DNA from 2 places in the Bradyrhizobium sp. F1.4.3 genome. Region 2 is predicted to be linked to the other one. Evidence: riboswitches for the same ligand, from Rfam matches in the RefSeq annotation. Region 2 holds a riboswitch; the other holds the start of a gene.
What was found. Region 2 has a riboswitch for glycine ahead of ABIB73_RS17540 (D-amino acid dehydrogenase). Riboswitches for the same ligand answer to the same signal wherever they lie in the genome.
Positions count from the first base shown of each region.

Region 1: another riboswitch for glycine. It lies ahead of gcvT (glycine cleavage system aminomethyltransferase GcvT); the one in region 2 lies ahead of ABIB73_RS17540 (D-amino acid dehydrogenase).

Region 1 covers NZ_JBEPRN010000005.1:71,256-74,660, forward strand. The annotation lists gene gcvH (glycine cleavage system protein GcvH) at 1-312, opposite strand, end outside; gene gcvT (glycine cleavage system aminomethyltransferase GcvT) at 322-1,470, opposite strand; glycine riboswitch at 1,630-1,718, opposite strand; gene alaS (alanine--tRNA ligase) at 1,941-3,405, shown strand, end outside.
Region 2 covers NZ_JBEPRN010000005.1:220,779-224,183, reverse strand. The annotation lists gene ABIB73_RS17545 (M20/M25/M40 family metallo-hydrolase) at 1-934, shown strand, start outside; glycine riboswitch at 1,030-1,133, shown strand; glycine riboswitch at 1,137-1,264, shown strand; gene ABIB73_RS17540 (D-amino acid dehydrogenase) at 1,333-2,628, shown strand; gene ABIB73_RS17535 (ABC transporter permease) at 2,811-3,405, shown strand, end outside.

The DNA of each region.
Region 1 (3,405 bases), 150 kb from region 2:
GTCGGCAATTTTGATCTTGAAGAACCAGGCTGCGCCTTGCGCATCCGAATTGATCAGCGCCGGCTCGGCGGCGAGCGCGTCGTTCGTCTCCAGCACTTCGCCTGAGATCGGCGCGTAGACGTCGGACGCGGCCTTCACGGATTCCACGACGGCTGCGGCTTCGGTCTTCTTCAGCGTGCGGCCGACTTTGGGCAGTTCGACGAACACGACGTCGCCGAGCTGCGACTGCGCATAGTCGGTGATGCCGACGGTTGCGACATCGCCGTCGATGGCCAGCCATTCATGGTCGGAGGTAAACAGCGTCGTGGTCATTTTCGATCCTCAGCGTTTGTAGGTGTTTTTCACGAAGGGCATGGCGGCGACCGTGACGGCCAAGCGCTGGCCGCGCACCTCGGCGAAGAGTTGTGTGCCGAGCGCGCTCGACGCGGTGGGCAAGTAGCCCATTGCCACTGGCGCATTCAGGCTCGGGCCGAAGCCGCCCGACGTGACCTTTCCGATCGGCTCCCCGCCCGCGGCATCCGCAAACAACAGCGCGCCCTCGCGCGCCGGCGCGCGGCCCTCGGTGCGCAGGCCGACGCGGCGGCGGCTTGCGCCCTGGTCGAAATGCGCGAGAATCTTTTCCGCACCGGGAAAGCCACCGGCGCGGGCGCCGCCGCTACGGCGGCTCTTCTGCACCGACCATTCCAGCGCGGCCTCGACCGGCGTGGTCTCGGTGTCGATGTCGTGGCCGTAGAGGCAGAGCCCGGCTTCCAGCCGCAGGCTGTCGCGCGCGCCGAGGCCGATCGGCAGCACGTCGGGATTGTCCAGCAGCGTCTTGGCGAGGCGTTCGGCGTCCGCAGCGGGAACCGAAATCTCAAAACCGTCCTCGCCGGTATAGCCGGAGCGCGACACGAAACAGTCGATGCCCGCGACCTTGTGCGGGCCGGCGTCCATGAACTTCATGGCTGGCGCCTCCGCACACAATTTCGCCAACACCGATTCCGCCTTCGGACCCTGGAGCGCGACCAGCGCGCGGCCGCTGAGCGATTCGATGATGCAGTCGTCGGACAAATGCGCGCGCAGATGCGCCTCGTCCTCGGCCTTGCAGGCGGCGTTGACCACCAGGAACAAATGGTCGCCGAAATTGGCGACCATCAGATCGTCCAGGATGCCGCCATCCGCATTGGTGAACTGGGCGTAGCGCTGCCGTCCCGGCGCAACCGCGACGATGTCCTGCGGCACCAGCCGCTCCAGCGCGCGGGCGGCGTCCTCGACCTTGCCCGACTTCGGCCGGAGCGCGATCTGGCCCATGTGGGAGACGTCGAACAGGCCGGCGGAGGTGCGGGTATGGAGATGCTCCTTCAGCACGCCTGCCGGATATTGCACGGGCATGTCATAGCCCGCGAACGGCACCATCTTGCCGCCAAGGGACACATGAAGCCCGTGAAGGGACGTATGTTTCAGGGAATCTTGGTCGTCGCGCGAAAGCATCACAGGGCCCTCGGCGGTTCCCGAGGACAATTCCCCGCGGACACCACCCGAAGCCCCATCTGTCGCTGTGCCTGAGAGTATTATCCCGTCGGCGGACGCTGTCCGGGCCAACCCTTCTTAGAAGGACATGCCCGCCGGCGTCTCTTTCCAGATGCTGTCAAAGCCACGCGGTCCTTTTGCCTGAGAGTTTCCGGGGCGGTTGCTCCTTCGGCGCCGGCACCAAAGTCGGTCTCTCCCGACGTGGCCGTACGATACAGATGGGTACAGACCACAGCCCGGCCAAGCCTGTCAACGCGGGCTTTGCGGCTTTCAACGGGATTGCGCGCCTGCGGCAACCCTCTGATCTCCCTGCACAGTTTCTGGACAGCGAAGCTGGCCTTGTCTAAAAGCGCTTTGGCCCGCAGATATCAGCCTGAATCTCAAGGTTTGGATGGCGTATAGCGGGTCCAAGCACACCCGATTGGATGAACATGAGCGGCGTCAACGAGATCAGGTCGACCTTTCTGAACTTCTTTGCCGAGAACGGCCACGAGATCGTGTCGTCCTCGCCATTGGTGCCGCGCAACGACCCCACGTTGATGTTCACCAATGCCGGCATGGTGCAGTTCAAGAACGTCTTCACCGGCGTCGAGAAGCGGCCCTATCAGCGCGCCACCACCTCGCAGAAATGCGTGCGCGCCGGCGGCAAGCACAACGACCTCGACAATGTCGGCTACACCGCGCGCCATCTCACCTTCTTCGAGATGCTCGGCAACTTCTCGTTCGGCGACTATTTCAAGGAGCGCGCGATCGAGCTTGCCTGGACGCTGATCACCAGGGATTTCGGCCTGAACAAGGACAAGCTGCTCGTCACCGTCTATCACACCGACGACGAGGCGGCCGGGCTCTGGAAGAAGATCGCGGGCTTCTCCGACGATCGCATCATTCGCATCCAGACCTCGGACAATTTCTGGGCGATGGGCGACACCGGTCCGTGTGGCCCGTGCTCGGAGATCTTCATCGATCGCGGCGATCACATCTGGGGCGGGCCTCCGGGCTCGCCGGAAGAGGACGGCGACCGCTTCCTCGAATTCTGGAACCTGGTGTTCATGCAGTACGAGCAGGTGACGAAGGAGGAGCGCGTGCCGCTGCCGCGTCCCTCGATCGACACCGGCATGGGGCTGGAGCGCATGGCCAGCATCATGCAGGGCGTCGACAGCGTGTTCGAGACCGATCTGTTCCGCCACCTGATCGATGCGACCGCGTCGGCGCTGGGCCACGGGCCGAACGAGCAGACGGTTGCCTCGTTCCGCGTCATCGCCGACCATCTGCGCTCCTCGGCGTTCCTGGTCTCCGACGGCGTGCTGCCCTCGAACGAGGGCCGCGGCTATGTGCTGCGCCGGATCATGCGCCGCGCGATGCGCCATGCGCAGCTGCTCGGCGCCAAGGACCCGCTGATGCATCGCCTGGTCTGGGCACTCGTCCGCGAGATGGGCCAAGCCTATCCGGAATTGATGCGCGCGGAAAACCTGATCGAGGAGACGCTGCGGCTGGAAGAGACCCGCTTCCGCAGGACGCTGGTGCGCGGACTTGCCATCCTCGACGAGAAGTCGGCGTCCCTGAAGAAGGGCGATATGTTCGACGGCGACGTCGCCTTCACGCTGTACGACACCTACGGCTTCCCGCTGGATCTGACGCAGGACGCGCTGAAGTCGCGCGGCATCGGCGTCGACCAGTCCGCCTTCACCGACGCGATGGAGCGTCAGAAAGCCAAGGCGCGCGAATCGTGGAAGGGTTCGGGCGAAGCGGCTTCCGAGGCGATCTGGTTCCCGCTGCGCGAAAAACTCGGGGCCACCGAATTTTTGGGCTACGAGACCGAGAGTGCCGAAGGCGTGGTCTCCGCGCTGGTCAAGGACGGCAAGGAAGCTGACAGCCTCAAGGCGGGCGAAACCGGCG
Region 2 (3,405 bases):
GCGCTTTCCGCATCCGAAGCAGGGCGAGCCGGGAATCCTGATCGCCGGGCACATGGATACCGTCCACCCGGTCGGTACTATCGAGAAGCTGAAATGGCGTCGCGAGGGCAGCAGATGCTACGGCCCCGGCATCTACGACATGAAGGGCGGCAACTACCTCTCGCTGGAAGCGATCCGGCAACTGGCGCGTGCCTCCTTCACCACGCCGCTGCCGATCACCGTGCTCTTCACGCCCGACGAGGAAGTCGGCACGCCGTCGACGCGCGACATCATCGAGGCCGAGGCTGCACGCAACAAATACGTCCTGGTGCCGGAGCCCGGCCGCGCCGACAACGGCGTTACCACCGGACGTTACGCGATCGCCCGTTTCAATCTCGAAGCGACGGGCCGGCCGAGCCACGCCGGCGCGACCCTGTCGGCGGGACGCTCGGCGATCCGCGAGATGGCGCGGCAGATTCTCGCGATCGACGCGATGACCACGGACGACTGCACCTTCTCGGTCGGCGTCGTGCATGGCGGCCAATGGGTCAATTGCGTCGCCACGACCGCTACCGGCGAGGCGCTCTCCATGGCCAAGCGCCAAGCCGATCTCGACCGCGGCGTGGAGCGGATGCTGGCTCTGTCGGGCACAGCCAATGACGTCTCGTTCAAGGTCACGCGCGGCGTGACGCGGCCCGTGTGGGAGCCGGATGCTGGCACCATGGCGCTGTACGAGAAGGCGCACGGCATCGCCAGGTCGCTCGGCGCCGAGCTGCCGCATGCAAGCTCCGGCGGCGGCTCCGATGGCAACTTTACGGGCGCGATGGGCATCCCGACGCTCGACGGTTTGGGCGTGCGCGGTGGCAACGGTCACACGCTGGAGGAGTTCATCGAAGTCGACAGCCTGGTCGAGCGCGGGCGCCTGCTGGCGGGACTGCTTGCGACGCTGGAATAATTTGAACCAACTTCGCACTGCACAATGCGTTGGCAGTGGCGGTCGAAATTTAGCCTTGTCCAAAAATGAGGCGTATCGTACTGCTCGATGGTCCACGCGACGATGCGGGAGAGATCGCAGCGAAGGTTTCGGCTTTCGTTGCGGCGCCGACGGAGCAACCGCCCCGGAAACTCTCAGGCAAAAGGACTGTATCGTCAGGACGATCTGGAGAGAGACGGCACGGCCAGCGTGGTCGTGACGTCCACCGAAGGGGATAGTCCGCAAAGGTCTTATGAGGTTCGCCTCGCAAGGTCCCGCGCCGGATCAAGCTCTCAGGTAACCGTGACAGATGGGGCGCCGCCAACGGCCTTATGGCCGGCGGTTAGCCGACTCTAACTCACGGGAGCCCCGAACTCATCATGACTCATATCGTCATCATCGGCGCCGGCATCACCGGCGTAACGACCGCCTATGCCTTGCTCGAACGCGGCTACAAGGTGACGGTGCTCGACAAGCACCGCTACGCCGCGATGGAGACCTCCTTCGCCAATGGCGGACAGCTCTCTGCCAGCAATGCCGAGGTGTGGAATAGCACTGCGACGATCCTGAAAGGCCTACGCTGGATGTTCCGGCGCGATGCGCCGCTGCTGATGAACCCGCGGCCGAACTGGCACAAATATTCCTGGATGAGCGAGTTCGTCGCCAACATCGGCAACTACCGCACCAACACCATCGAGACCACGCGGCTCGCAATCGAAGCCCGCAAGCACCTGTTCGCGATCGCCGAACGTGAAGGCATCGACTTCGATCTCGAGCGCCGCGGCATCCTCCACATCTATCACGACAAGAAGGGTTTTGAATCCGGCCTTCGCGTCAATGCGCTGTTGCAGGAAGGCGGCCTCGATCGCCGCCCGGTAACGCCGGAGGAAATCCGCAGCATCGAGCCGACGCTGCGCAAGGCGTATTACGGCGGCTTCTACACACCTTCGGATGCGACCGGCGATATCCACAAGTTCACGCGCGGGCTGGCAGACGCCTGCAAGCGGCGCGGGGCGACTTTCATCCACGAAGCCAACATCGATTCGATCGCCCGCGCAGGCAGCGGCTTTGTCATCGGCTGGGCCGATCTTGCCGCAAGCGACGCGGCCACGCGCGGAATGCTGAAGGCGGACGGCGTCGTGGTCTGCGCCGGTGTGGCCAGCCGCCACTTCGCCGCCCTTCTCGACGAGCGCGTCAACGTCTACCCGGTGAAAGGCTACTCGATCACGGTGCAGCTCGACTCTGCCGAGAGCCGTAACGCGACGCCGACCGTCAGCCTGCTCGACGAGGCCGCCAAGATCGTCACCAGCCGGCTCGGCGCCGATCGCTTCCGCGTCGCCGGAACGGCCGAGTTCAACGACTTCAATCGCGACATCCGCGCCGACCGCGTTCAGCCCTTGGTCGACTGGGTGCGCAGCAACTTCCCCGCCGTCGAAACCTCGCGGGTTGTGCCGTGGGCCGGACTGCGCCCGATGATGCCGAACATGATGCCCGTGATACGCGCAGGGCGGATGCCGGGCGTGTTCTTCAACACCGGCCATGGCCATCTCGGCTGGACGCTGTCGGCTGCAACTGCGCAGATGATAGCCGGGACCATCGACGGCTGGCGCGGGCTCAATGCGCCACCCACCGTCCCCTCACTTGTGGTTGAGCGCGCGATGCGCCGTGCATCTTGAGTGGTCGAATACCAGTGCGGGGCGGCCCCTTGCGACCGCCCTGCCCTTGGCACACAATTTGCCCCGAAAAGGCGGCATCTCCTGCCGGCTTTTCCAGCCCGAATGACAGGCACGCATGATAGACACGACAGACTCCACGGCCGCCTCAGGCCGCCACAAGTTCCGCAGCCGGAGATAGGTGCATGCTAGGTTATCTCATTCGCCGCGTTCTGGCCGCGGTGCCCGTGATGGGGGTGGTGGCGCTGTTCGTCTTCCTGCTGCTCCGCCTCACCCCGGGCGATCCCGCCGCGATTCTCGCCGGCGACAACGCGACGCCGGAGCGGCTCGAGCGCATCCGCACCTCGCTCGGCCTCAACGACCCCCTGATCGTGCAGTTCGTCACCTGGGTAGGCAAGTTGCTGCACGGCGATCTCGGGACCTCGCTCATCTCCAACCTGCCGGTGATGAAGATGATCGGCCAGCGCGTCGAGCCGTCGATCTCGATCGCGCTGTCGACCATCATCCTCGCCGTCGTCGTCGCCGTGCCCCTGGGCGTGATCGCGGCCTGGAAGCACGGCACCTGGATCGACCGCTTCGTGATGGGGCTCTCCGTGCTCGGCTTCTCGGTGCCGGTGTTCGTGATCGGCTATGTCCTGATCGAGGTCTTTGCAATCGACCTGCGCTGGGTGCCGGTACAGGGCTTCAAGAGCATCAGCACGGGCTTCGGGCCGTTCTTCGAGCGCATCATCCTGCCGACCTGCGCGCTGTCGTTCATCTACGTCGCGCTGATCGCACGCA